4 regions of the Nakamurella sp. genome follow, and region 1 is predicted to be linked to each of the others. Evidence: riboswitches for the same ligand, from Rfam matches in the RefSeq annotation. Region 1 holds a riboswitch; each other region holds the start of a gene.

Region 1 (3,229 bases):
TCAGCCGTTGACATACTCGCCCTCGATCGCGCTGAGCTCGGGATCGAAGGAGGAGGACCAGAAGTCGCCGATCTGGAAGGTCGTGGTCAGGATCCCGGCCTTGACGAACGTGTCCAGGATGTCCTGCTGCGAGGCGATCGCCGCGTCCGACGTCGGCACGAACTTGCTCGGCCGCTGCGCCTCGCCCTCGGTGAAGGTGGCCCGGGCCTGCTCCACCGGCTGCTTGGTCTGCTCGGCGATCACCGCCGCCCAGGCGTCCGGATTGGCCCGGGCCCAGTTGAAGGCGCGCTGCAGCCGCGAGAAGTAGTCGGCGATGGCGGCGTGCTTGGCCGGGTCCTGCGCCGTCGCCGGCGTGGAGACGTAGACGAAGTTGCCCGACAGGATGTCCCGCGCGTCCACGACGGTGGTCGCGCCCTTGGCGTGGGCCGAGATGATCGCGTTGCCGTACGAGGCCAGCGCGTCGACCTGGCCGGACAGCAGCGCGGCCAGCCCGTCGCTGGTCGACAGCGGAACGGCCTCGATGTCCGACCAGGTCAGTCCGGCCGACTCCAGGGCCTTGAGCAGGAAGTAGTGCGCGGTGGTGTTCTGCACGTAGGCGACCTTCTTGCCCTTGAGGCCGGCCGCGTCCTTGATGTCGCTGCCCTCGGGGGCCACGATCTCCTGGGTCAGGGTGTTCCCCTCCCGAACCGCGATGATCGCCAGGGAGCCGGGCCCGCCGGACTGCGCGGCGAAGATCGGCGGGATCTCGCTCGCGCTGGCCAGGTCGATCGCCCCGGCGCCCAGCGCCTCCAGCTGGAGGTTCCCGCCCTGGAACAGGCTGAAGTCCGTGCCGTAGGGGGTGTCGGCCAGGCCCGCCTTCTCCAGGAGCAGTTGTTGCTGCTTCCAACCGGTTTCGCCGATGCGCAGGGTCACCCCGGACAGGTCGGTGCCGGCTGCGGCCGGCGAGACCGAGCCGCTGGACGCCGATTCCGGGGTCGACGAGCCGGCCGGCGCGCTGCCCGACGAGCTCGAGCAGGCGGCCAGGAGCGTCAGGACGGCGCCGATCGCGGTGGCGGTGGCCGTGACGGTGGCGAGGCGCCGCAACAGCGGGCGTCTGGTCATCGGGTGGTGCCTTTCTGGTGCCCGGGCGGTGCCCGGTCGGGAGGATTGCGCGGCGGCGCGGGTTGGGGGGAGGCCGGCGGCGCCGCCCCGTCGCAGGAACGGGGCGGCCCATCCGGTGGAGTGCAGAACGGGAGCCGGCGATGGCTCCGGCGCTCGACGGCGGACCCGGGCAGGGTCCGGCGCCGTCAGGACGGTCGTTCGCCGACGGTCAGGCGGAACAACAGAGCGCGCTGGACACGCGCTGGAGGTCGACGTGGCGGCGGCGGATCCAGGCCGCGGCCGACTCGGTCGCGACCGGGCGCCGCTCGGCGCGGCTCAGGCGATTCGGCACGTCACGACCCCTCTTCGGTCAGGGGCTCGGTGTCGAGCCCGCGCTTGCGAAACCAACGGTTCCGCCAGGTCCTCATCCGGAGCACCCCACCGCGGTGGGAGGGTTGCTGCCCAGCGAGCCGGAGCTTGTCGCTGGAACTCATGACCTCTCAATCAATGTAGGCGACGTGGTCGATCCCGGTCAATCCGCCTGGGCGGATCGGTCGGGCGTCACACCCGCGGCAGGGGCCGGCCGTGAGCGGTCCGGACGTCCCTCCAGAAGTTCCCGGACCAGCGATGAGACCACGGCTTTCAGGCTGCCGCCGGCGGCCTGGGCCACCTGCAGTTGGCGCTGGTAGCTGGCGCCGTGCTCCACGATCTCCAGCACGTCCATCAACTCGGACGTGCAGCCGAGGTCCGAGGCGATCGGCTCAAGGGCCGGCACCAGGGCCCGAAGGTCGTCGGTGACCAGCTCCTCGTCCCCGGCGGGATTCCGGATGATGATGGCGTCCATCCCGTACCGTGCCGTCCGCCACTTGTTCTCGCGCACGAACCACGGTTGCAGAGCCGGGATGCGCCTCCCCGCATCGAGTTCCCGGGAGAAGTGCTCGACCAGGCACTGGGTGAGGGCGGCGACGGCACCGATCTCGTTCGCCGTCGAGATTCCGTCGAAAGTGCGGACCTCGATGGTGCCCCAACGTGGCGACGGCCTGATGTCCCAGCGCAACTCGCTCAGGACGTCGATCACCCCGGTGCGGGTCAGGTCGTCGACGAGCGCTTGGTACTCCGACCAGTTCGACAGCTGGGGCGGCAGACCGGCCGTCGGCAACTGCTGGAACATCAGGGCCCGGTTCGAGGCGTAACCGGTCGTCTCGCCGGCCCAGAACGGGCTGGAGGCGCTGAGGGCCTGGAAGTGCGGCAGGTAGGTGAGCAGGCCGTCGATGATCGGCAGCACTTTGTCCCGGTCGTCCACCGCGACGTGGACATGCACGCCCCAAATCATCATCTGCCGGCCCCACCAGCGCGTCCTGTCGATCAGCGTGGCGTAGCGGTCGTTGCCCGGGGTGACCTGCTGCTGGAACCACTGGCTGAACGGATGGGTGCCTGACGACATCAACTGCACGCCCATCGGCTCGGCCAGCCGATGGACCCGTTCCACCATCCGGGTCAGGTCCGTCACGGCGTTGGCCGCCTTGTGGTGCGGGGCACTGACGATCTCGACCGTGTTCGTCAGCAACTCGCCGGTGACGTGCGGGAACGCGGTCGGCGGCCCGAGGCGGCCCAGCAGGTCGGGAGCGGCGGGCGACAGTTCCCCGGACCGCCGGTCGACGCACGCGATCTCCCATTCCAAGCCGAGCCGGGAACGCTCGGATCGCGCGAAGTCGATCGTGCTCATCGGGTCATTAAAGCAGCGGGTCGGGTCGGTTCCGGGGGGCGGCGGCACCAACCCGCAACGGTGGGACGGGCCCGGGAATATGCCGTCCTCCGGCGCGGTTGCGGTGGTGCACGCCAGGGGAATCGGGCGCCGCCGGAAGCCGGGGGCGTGGTCCGTTCCCGCCGGGAGAGGAGATCGGACATGTCCGCAGTGGTGTTCCACGAGTTCGGTGGCCCGGAGGTGCTGCGCCTCGAGGAGGTGCCGGAGGTCCACCCCGGCCCCGGGCAGGTCCGGGTGGCGGTGCGCGCCTCGAGCGTGAACCCGTTGGACTGGAAGGTGCGGGCCGGCTTCATGGCCCAGGGCAAGCCGCTGGACGGCATGGGCACCGTCGGGTTCGACGCGGCCGGGGTCGTCGACGAGATCGGCGAGGGAGTCACCGATGTG
Region 2 (3,229 bases), on a different contig from region 1:
GTGCGGTCGTGGGTGGGGTTGTCGAGGACCTGGTCCGGCGGGCCCTGCTCGATGACGACACCGCCGTCCATGAAGATCACGGTGTCGGCGACCTCGCGGGCGAAACCGATCTCGTGCGTGACGATGATCAGCGTGCGACCCTGGCCGGCCAGCGTCCGGATCGCCTCCAGCACCTCGCCGACCAGTTCCGGGTCCAGCGCCGAGGTCGGTTCGTCGAAGAGGATCACGGCCGGATCGAGGGCCAACGCGCGCGCGATGGCCACGCGCTGCTGCTGGCCACCGGACAGCTGTCGCGGGTAGGCACCGGCCTTGTCGGCGACGCCGACGGCGTCCAGCAGGTCGCGGGCCCGCGCGGTGATCTCCGCCCGCCGGCGCCGCGCCGCGCGGCGCAGGGGTCGCCGGCCGATGCGCAGCGCCGCCAGCGGGGCCTCGACCACGTTGTCCAGGACCGTCAGGTGCCCGAACAGGTTGAAGCTCTGGAAGACGAAACCGACCCGTGCCCGCTGGCGCAGGATCTCGCGTTCGGGCAGTTCGTGCAGTTTGTCGCCCTTGAGCCGGTACCCTATCGGCTCGGAATCGACCAGGATAACACACTTGTCGACCTTTTACAGGTGATTGATGGCGCGCATCAGGGTCGACTTGCCCGACCCGGAGGGGCCGAGGACGACCGCGACCTCACCCCGACGCACCCGCAGGTCCACCCCGTTGAGGACGTCGAGCGCCCCGAACGACTTGTGCACGCCCAGCACCTCGACGGCGTACTCCGGATCGCCGATGACGGCCGGTGCGGCCGCGGTGGCCGGTGCCTGGATCAACCTCGTGCTCATCGGGTGTGCTCCGCGGACTGGCGCCGGGCCCGGGCGGACCAGTCGGCCAGGTGGGCGCGGGCCTTCTGCAGGGGCGTCAGGGGCATCGTCCGGACGGCGCCCTTGGCGTAGTGCCGTTCGACGTAGTACTGGACGATCGACAGGGCCGTCGTCATCAGGATGTACCAGACGGTGGCCACCATGAGCAGTGGGACGACTCGCCCGTTGCGGCCGTAGATGACCTGGACCTGGTAGAAGAGCTCGGCGATCGCCATGGTCGAGACGATCGAGGTTCCCTTGAACAGGCTGATGACCTCGTTCGCCGCGTTGGGCAGGATGCCGCGCATCGCCTGGGGCAGCACGATCCGGAAGAACTGCCGGCGCCGGGGGATACCGAGGGCGGCGGCTGCCTCCACCTGGCCGTGATCGACGGAAAGAATTCCCGCCCGGACGATCTCGGCCGAGTAGGCGGCCTGGTGCAGGCCCAGTCCGATGACCGCCGCGGTCATTCCGCTGATGGTGGAGTTTACGTCGAACGTGGCCAGGGCGGGGCCGAACGGCACGCCGATCGACAGCGTGTCGTAGAGGTAGGCGATGTTGAACCAGAACAGCAGCTGCACGATGAGCGGGATCGATCGGAACGCCCAGACGTAGGTCCAGGCGATCGTCTGCAGCACCGGGTTCTTCGACAGCCGGGCGGCGGCGATGGCGACACCGAGGGCGAAGCCCAGCACCGTCCCGTAGATCGTGAGCTGGATGGTCAGCCACATCGCCTGCAGGACGACCGGCGCGGTGAAGTACTTGGCGAAGGTCGCCCAGTCCCACCCGGAGTTCGTGGCCAGCCCGTTGACGAACTGCGCGACCACGATCAGGGCGGCGGCGGCCGACAGCCAGCGCCAGGGATGGCGGGCGCGGACCACCGTCAGCGTGGACGGATCAATGCGCCGGGCGGCGATGTCGACCGGATCCGCCGCGGGGGCGGCCGGTCGGGCATGGACGGGAAGGGTCGTCACGGGGGTTCCTCGGAAAGGTGGATCCGGCGGGGGACACGGGACGCCCGACGTCGAAACGAGTCGAGGGTCGCGCGAGCCACGGCGCGGCGAAGCCGCTACCGTCGAGTGCTGCCCGGCTGGGCGTCAGCGGCGACAGAGACCGCTGGCCAGCCACCCGTGATCGACGTGCCGCCGCCGGGACAGGTCCCGTCGATCCGCACTGCGTGCCGTCATGTCTTCCTCACCCGGTGGTCTCGGGTTCGGGGAACCCGCGCTTGCCGCAGACAATGGGTCTGCTGCCGTGTCGTCACCCGGAGCACCCCACCGCGGTGGGAGGGTTGCCGCCCAGCAAGCCGGGGCTTGATGCTGGAACTCATGACCTTCATTGCAGCCTACGGACGGAATGTGTTCGCGTCAAACGGCTCTGCTGTGATGTGTGCCGGACGAGGCGGTTTCGTCGGCGGGGCCGAGCCAGGTGTGCGGGTTGAGAATGCCGGTCGGGTCCAACACCTGCTTGAGGCGGCGTTGCAGCTCGATACTGGACCCGTCCAGCTCCGACCGCAGCCAGGGCCGCTTCGTGATGCCGACACCGTGTTCACCGCTGATGGTTCCGCCCAGCGCCAGGGCGGCCCTGACCAGTTCGTCGGCGGCGTCCAGCAGGCGGGCCGGCGGCCGCTCGTCCGCCGGTGATCGGGGCGCGCTGAGAACCGGGTGCAGGTTGCCATCGCCGACGTGTGCGACCACGGCGCTGTCCAGCCCGTGCCGGCGCGCGATCGCCTCGATCGCCTCGATCGCGGCCGGGACGGCCGAGCGGGGCACGGCCACGTCCTCGCCGATCAACCATTGGTCGGTACCGAAGCCCCGGCCGTGCCGGCGCAGCCAGAACCAGCGCTGCGCGGCCGCCTCGTCCGGCAGCTCGACGACGCCCCCGGCCCGCGTGAGGGCATCGGCGACGACGTCGATCTCGGTATCGGCGCCGAACCCGTCGGTCTGTGCCAGCAGGAGCGCGCGGCCGCGGCCGGCCAGGTCGGTGCCCTGGGCCTCGTCAATGGCGCGCAGGGCGCCGTGGTCGAGCAACTCCAACGCGCTGGGCCGGGCCCCGGCCCGGGCGATCGGGGTGACGGCGGCCGCTGCCGCCGATGCCGAGTCGAAGAAGGCGATGGCGGTCCGGGTCCGCGCCGGCCGGGGGAGCAGCCGGACGGTCGCCTCGACCACGACGCCCAGGGTTCCTTCGGACCCGACGAACAGCCCGGTCAGGTCGTAGCCGACGACGCCCTTGAGTGTCCGGCGTCCGGTCCGCAGGATCGAGCCGTCGGCCAGGGCGACGGTCAGCCCGAGAACCGAATCCCGGGTGACGCCGTACTTCACGCAGCGCAGACCGCCCGCATTCGTCGCGATCGTCCCGCCCACCGTGGCGATCTCATGACTGGC
Region 3 (3,229 bases), on a different contig from region 1:
CGCGCCGACCTTCCACGGCACCACCTCCCCGCTGTTGGACGGGGTGCCCGGCGCCCTCTGCCCGGCCTGTGCCGACCAGATCGCCGGATCCGCGCTGCTCACCGAACTCGATGCCGGCGGCGACCTGGACGGGTCGGTGCGCTACGCGACGATCTCCAGCCGGGACGACACCGTGGTGACGCCGGTGGCCGCGCAGTCGCCGGCCGGTCCGGCGGACCGGGTGACGTCGCTGGTGGTCCAGGACCGGTGCCCGCAGGTGCGGCTCGACCACGTCGCGCTGCCCGGGGACCCGCGGTTGATCGCCTGGGTCGGCGCGGCGCTGGCCGCCGGGGGCCGGCCCGAACCGTCGGCCTTCCCCTGCGCCGGGTAGGCGTATTTGTTCCTCGTTCGGTCCGGCTGGTAACGTGGACGGCCGTGTGTGCCCGACGGCGCCACGAACTCCAACGACGAAACGAAGGCATTCCGGCGTGGCCAACATCAAGTCCCAGATCAAGCGCAACCGCACCAACGAGCTCGCTCGGCAGCGCAACAAGTCGGTGAAGTCCTCGCTCAAGACGAGCGTGCGCAAGGTGCGGACCGCCGCCGAGGCCGGCGACAAGGCCGTGGCCGAGGTCGAGCTGAAGGCCGCGTGCCGCAGCCTGGACAAGGCCGTCTCCAAGGGCGTCATCCACGCCAACCAGGCCGCGAACCGCAAGTCGGCCCTGACCGTGCTGGTCAACAAGATCTGACCGCTCGACCGATCAGCCGGTGACTGCCTTCGGTCACCGGCTGTTTCGTCATTTCCCGCGCCGGGCCCGGACCAGGTCCAACACCGCCTTCTCCAGGGCGTACTCGGCGTCGGCGGCCACCCCCTTCACCGCGGCATTGAGATCGGCCACGATGGCCATGCCGGCCGCCAGCCCGTCCGGGGTCCACCCCCGGGCCATCCCCCGCGCCCGGTCGATCTTCCAGGGCGGCATGCCCAGCTCCGAGGCCATCGCGTAGGAGTTGCCGCCGCGCACCGACGACACCCGGGACACCGTCCGCACCCCGTCGGCCAGCGCGTCGGCGACGAGCACGGGCGCGACCCCGACCCCGAGGGCCCAGCGCAGTGACTCCAGCGCTCCGGGCAGGTCGCCGGACATCGTGGCGTCGGACACGGTGAAGCCGCTGACCTCGGCCCGTCCGGTGTGGTAGCGCCGCACCGCCTTCTCGTCGACCGTGCCGCCGGTATCGGCGACCAACTGATCGGCCGCCGACGCCAGCTCCCGCAGGTCCGACCCGATCGCCTCGACCAGCGCCGTCACCGCCGTCGGGTTGGTGCGACCGCCGGCCCGCCGGATCTCGGCGCGGACGAAGTCGATCCGCTCGTTGAGCTTGGTGATCCGGGAGCAGGTGACCACGTCGGCGCCGGCCTTGGTCAGGGTGTCGGCGATCGCTTTGTTGCGCGCGCCGCCCGGATGGTGCAGCACCAGCCAGACCCCGTCGACCGGATCCTTGACGTACGCGGCCAGCTCGGCGGCCAACTCCTTCGACGCCTCGTGGGCGCCGCGGATCACCACCACCCGCGGCTCGGCGAACAGGCTCGGCGCCACCAGGTCGGAGAACTCCCCGACGGTCAGCCCGGCCCCCGTGCCGTCCCGCCGCTCCACCCCCGGGTCGATCCGGCGGGCGGTCGCCACGGCCCGGGCGATCGCCCGGTCGACCAGCAGTGCCTCGTCGCCCGTCACCAGGGTGAGCGGGGCGAGATCCACCGTGTCGGCCATGCCCGCCATCGTGCCAGCCGGGTGCGACAGTGCCGTCCCCGTGGGTTCCCCAGGCCGGGCCCCGGCGGTCGCCGGACCATCGGACCGCGGGGTGCGATGCGTTACGATGCTCGGACAACCGAATACACCTCATCCAGAGGGGCAGAGGGATACGGCCCGACGAAGCCCCGGCAACCACTGTCGATGATTTCTCTCGTGACCACCCCCGCGTCCGCGCGGCGGCGCGGTTCTCGAGGCCGGTCGACAGCAGGTGCCACTTCCGTCCCGCTCCGGCGGGGAAGATGAGCAGAAAGGCCTCGTCATGACGTCTGTGCTGTCCGCGCCCGCCTCCACCTCCGTGGATCTGGGCCCCGCCGTCGCGCTGTCCTGTCGCGAGTGCGGCAATCGCATCGAGCTCGGCCCCTACTACGCGTGTACCGAGTGCTTCGGTCCGCTCGAGGTCGCCTACGAGTTCACCTCCCGGGGCGAGGATCTCACGCGGCGGATCGAGGCCGGCCCGCAGAACATCTGGCGCTACGCGCCGCTGCTGCCGGTGCCCGGGGACATCGCGGGCACCCCGAACATCAACCCGGGCCAGACCAAGCTGGTCCGCGCCGACAACCTGGCCAAGGAGCTGGGCATGCGGCGGCTCTGGGTCAAGGACGACTCGGGCAACCCGACCCACTCGTTCAAGGACCGGGTCGTCGCGGTGGCGTTGGCCGCCGCCCGCCAGCTCGGCTTCACCGTCCTGGCCTGCCCGAGCACCGGGAACCTGGCCAACGCCGTCGCCGCGGCCGCGGCCCGGGCCGGCATCCGCTCGGTGGTGATGATCCCGTCGAACCTGGAGCAGCAGAAGATCCTGACCACCGCCGCCTCCGGCGGCACCCTGGTCGCCGTCGACGGCACCTACGACGACATCAACCGGCTGGCCGGGGAGATCGCCGCCGAGCAGGAGGATTGGGCGTTCGTCAACGTCAACGTCCGCCCGTACTACGCCGAGGGATCCAAGACGCTGGCGTTCGAGGTCGCCGAGCAGCTCGGCTGGCGGCTGCCGGACCAGGTCGTGGTGCCGATCGCCTCCGGCGCCCAACTGGTCAAGATCGACAAGGGGTTCACCGAGCTGGGCGAGCTGGGGCTGGTCGACGCCACGCCGTACAAGGTGTTCGGCGCGCAGGCGACCGGCTGCTCCCCCGTCGCCGAGGCGTTCAAGAACGGGTGGGACGTGGTCAAGCCGGTGCGGCCGGACACCATCGCCAAGTCGCTGGCCATCGGCAACCCCGCGGACGGGCCGTACGTGCTCGACGTCACGCGGCGCACCGGCGGCGCGGTCGAGGACGTCAGCGACGACGAGGTCATCGAAGGCATCAAGCTGCTGGCCCGGACCGAGGGCATCTTCGGCGAGACCGCCGGGGGCGTCACCATCGCCACCCTGCGCAAGCTGCTGGCCACCGGGCAGCTCGATCCGGACGCCGAGACCGTCGTGTTCAACACCGGCGACGGGCTCA
Region 4 (3,229 bases), on a different contig from region 1:
CCGGCCCACCGGGTTGGTGAAGCCGGGCCGCTTGCCGGCGACATCGCCCTGGGTGGCCTGCTTGTACAGCGCGTACATCCGCAACTTGGTCTCGTTCCCGGGGTCCTTGGTCAACCCGTTCACCCGGTCGACGGCCGCCTGGAACTCCGCATTCGGCATACCGGTGTGTGTAGCCCGACCGGGCCCGGCCGTCAATTCGGGGGCGGTCGCGGATGACCACCGGTGGCCGGCAGCGGACTCGCCACGGGTGGCGCCGGGCTCAGAACGGGTGGCGGCCCGGCTCGACCTCGGCCCACTCCCGGCCCCAGGCCCGCAGCCGGAGCCGGTCCAGCCGGCGGCGGACCGCCCAGCCGGCACCGGCCAGCAGCAGGCCGACGAGGACCCAGGACCCGGCGCCGACCAGGACGGCGAGCCCGGCCAGGGCGGCCGGACCGGGCGGCGGCGGGACGATGCGGCCGGCCGGGTCCAGCCAGATGGTGACCGGATCACCGGCGACCGCGGCGGCGGGGACGTCTGCGACCCCGGTGACCCGGCGGCCGTCGGATCCGGTCCAGCTGACGGGCGCGGGAATCCAGACCGGCGCGCCGTCGGTGACGCCCACCGGCAGCTGCGCCGACCGGTCGACGATCGCCGCCACCGCGGTGAGCGAGCGACGCTCGGCCGCGGACTGCGCGGCGGCGTCCGACCAGCTCGCCGACGCGACCACGGCCACCACCGGCACCGCGGCGGCGGCCAGGACGATCAGCAGCAGGACAACGGCGGCCTCGACCCGATCGACGCCCCGCGCCAGGGGGTTGCGCCACACCCGCAACGACAACGGCCGGCGGCGCTTCGGTCGGGGCTCGACGGCCACGGACACCTCCGGACGGACCGGCCCGGCGATAACGTTATCCAGGCGTGACCGCAACGGTACCCGGATCGAGATGCAACCCGGGAGTGATCATTCCCGCACGGTCCGGCCCGCGCCGCCGCCCGGCCGGACGGCGCCACCCACCTGTCGATGGGCGGCCCGCCGCGACGTCGATCACGCGGTGGTGGTCGGCTCCGCCTGGCTGCGCCGGCGGCTGCCCGGCAGCACGACCATCAGGATCATGCCCACCAGCACGAGGCCGATACCCACGGCCGCCCAGGTGGTCACGTCGATGCTCGAACCGGTGCTGGCCAGCGAGGCGGCCGAGGTCAGACCCGTCCCTCCGCTCGCCGATCCGGCTGCGGTGGACCCGCCATCGGCCCAGCACGTCCCGACCTCGCCGGCCACGGCGGCGGACGCGCCGGCGACGAGGAGGATCGCGGCCGTGACGATCGTTGCCAGCATCCTGCGCATCACTGTGTCTACCCCCGCACTCCCGGATGAACGGGCCCGGTGGCACCCGCCGGCCAGATCTAACACCACGTTCACCAATGCCCGCCAATCGGGTGACAGGTTTTGTGGTCTTCGTCTCTTCCGGGGTCACCGACCAGCCGGAGCGGAACCCTGCCTGCCCCGGTTGACGACCGGGCCACCCGACGGGGTTCGCTCGCGCACCGCCGGCCGGGCCACCGGTCCACGTCGCGACCGGACCTGCGTTGTCGTCGCCTGCGGTCGTGGCCCGTGGTCGTGGCCCGTGATCGTGGCCTGTGATCGTCGTCATGGCCCGTGCGGGCGCGATTTGCTACCCTGCTGCTCGAAGGTCATGAGTGCCAGCAGATAGCCCCGGCTTGCTGGCCGGCAACCCTCCTACCGCGGTGGGGTGCCCCGGGTGAAGACCTGGCCGTTCGCGAGGTGCGACCGGCAAGCGCGGGCCTCCACCCAGGCGGTCCGATGGACTGCAGGAGTGGATCGTCGTGACCCTCGCCCTCGAACGCCCCGACCTGGTCGCCGTCTTCGCGCCGGAACCCCCGGTGGCCGGCACCGTCGCGGCCACCCCGCCGCGGCGCGGACCGGTCAGCCACCCGCAGGGTCCGGGCCTGGAGGTCGTCGGCGCGGGCGCCCAGGTCCCGTTGGCCACCGGCGGGACGATCGAGTACGCCAACCTGGACCACGGCGCCTCGGCACCGGCCCTGCGGGCGGTCCGGGACACCGTCGACGCGCTGCTGGACCGGTACGCCAGCGTGCACCGTGGCGCCGGTTGGCACTCCAAGGTCTGCACCAGCCTCTACGAGGGTTCCCGCGAGCCGGTGCGCTCCTTCGTGGGCGGCCGCCCGGAAGATGCGGTCATCTTCACCCGGCACACCACCGACTCGTTCAACCTGCTGGCGCACTGCCTCCCGCCCCGCACCACGGTGGTCGTCTTCGAGACCGAGCACCACGCCGCTCTCCTGCCCTGGTCGGCCGAGCGGGCCCCGGAGTCGGCGCAGCGCCGGGTCGTCCGGGTGCCGGCGCCCGAGGCGGCCGAGCACGCCGTCGATCTCGTCGACGACGCGCTGCGCCGTCGGCGGCCCGGGCCCGCGCTGCTGGTCATCACCGGCGCGTCCAACGTCACCGGCGAGATCTGGCCGGTCGCCGAGCTGGCCCGGGTGGCCCGGGCCCGCGGCGCCCGGGTGGCCCTGGACGCCGCCCAGCTCGCCCCGCACCGGCCGTTCTCGATCACCGAACTCGGCGTCGACTACGTCGCGCTGTCCGGGCACAAGCTCTACGCGCCGTACGGCGCCGGCGCGCTCGTGGGCCGGGCCGACTGGCTCGCCGCGGCACCGCCGTACCTGATCGGCGGCGGGGCCACCGCATCGGTCACCGCCGAGGGCACCGAGTACAAGCCGCTGCCGGACCGGCACGAGGCCGGCTCGCCGAACGTGCCCGGCGCGGTGGCCCTGGCCACCGCCTGCCACGTCCTGGCCACGGCCGACCGGGAGTCCCTGGCCCAGGCCGAATCCGCGCTGACCGAAACGCTGCGCCGGGGCCTGGCCGCCATTCCGGGCGTCACCGTGCACGCACTGTTCGGCGAGCGGGCCGACAGCATCGGCGTGGCCACGTTCACCGTCGCCGGGCAGCCGGCCGCCGTGGTGGCGGCGGCGCTCTCGGCCGAGCACGGCATCGGGGTGCGGGACGGGGCGTTCTGCGCCCACCCGCTGGTCCGCAAGCTGCTCGGCGCGGCCGGCTGCGCCGACTCGAGCAACGGGCAGGCGCTGCGCGCGTCGGTCGGCCTGGGCACCACCACCGAGCACGTGCAGCGCCTGGTGCACGCGGTCGAGGCCATCGCCGAGCGGGGGCCGCGGCTGCGGTACGTGGTGCGGGACGGCCGGCCGGTCCCGG

The links. A riboswitch is a leader RNA that binds a small molecule or an ion and turns the genes downstream of it on or off. The one in region 1 is predicted to bind S-adenosylmethionine.
Region 2: linked by a shared signal. The riboswitch ahead of ACOJUF_RS24495 (amino acid ABC transporter permease) and the one ahead of ACOJUF_RS03245 (putative leader peptide) in region 1 are both predicted to bind S-adenosylmethionine.
Region 3: linked by a shared signal. The riboswitch ahead of thrC (threonine synthase) and the one ahead of ACOJUF_RS03245 (putative leader peptide) in region 1 are both predicted to bind S-adenosylmethionine.
Region 4: linked by a shared signal. The riboswitch ahead of ACOJUF_RS07420 (aminotransferase class V-fold PLP-dependent enzyme) and the one ahead of ACOJUF_RS03245 (putative leader peptide) in region 1 are both predicted to bind S-adenosylmethionine.

Annotation. Positions count from the first base shown of each region.
Region 1 is NZ_JBMDXT010000066.1:1,947-5,175, forward strand. Features, by position in the region: gene ACOJUF_RS03240 (ABC transporter substrate-binding protein) at 1-1,101, opposite strand; gene ACOJUF_RS03245 (putative leader peptide) at 1,310-1,432, opposite strand; SAM riboswitch class IV at 1,468-1,578, opposite strand; gene ACOJUF_RS03250 (glutamate--cysteine ligase) at 1,613-2,806, opposite strand; gene ACOJUF_RS03255 (NADP-dependent oxidoreductase) at 2,987-3,229, shown strand, end outside.
Region 2 is NZ_JBMDXT010000542.1:23,625-26,853, forward strand. Features, by position in the region: partial or broken gene ACOJUF_RS24490 (amino acid ABC transporter ATP-binding protein) at 1-827, opposite strand, end outside; gene ACOJUF_RS24495 (amino acid ABC transporter permease) at 824-1,819, opposite strand; SAM riboswitch class IV at 2,065-2,179, opposite strand; gene ACOJUF_RS24500 (FAD-binding oxidoreductase) at 2,213-3,229, opposite strand, start outside.
Region 3 is NZ_JBMDXT010000176.1:9,088-12,316, reverse strand. Features, by position in the region: gene ACOJUF_RS08735 (esterase/lipase family protein) at 1-370, shown strand, start outside; gene rpsT (30S ribosomal protein S20) at 468-728, shown strand; gene holA (DNA polymerase III subunit delta) at 777-1,754, opposite strand; SAM riboswitch class I at 1,872-2,033, shown strand; gene thrC (threonine synthase) at 2,047-3,229, shown strand, end outside.
Region 4 is NZ_JBMDXT010000148.1:10,473-13,701, forward strand. Features, by position in the region: gene ACOJUF_RS07405 (acyl-CoA-binding protein) at 1-159, opposite strand, end outside; gene ACOJUF_RS07410 (hypothetical protein) at 260-853, opposite strand; gene ACOJUF_RS07415 (hypothetical protein) at 1,025-1,315, opposite strand; SAM riboswitch class IV at 1,670-1,784, shown strand; gene ACOJUF_RS07420 (aminotransferase class V-fold PLP-dependent enzyme) at 1,825-3,229, shown strand, end outside.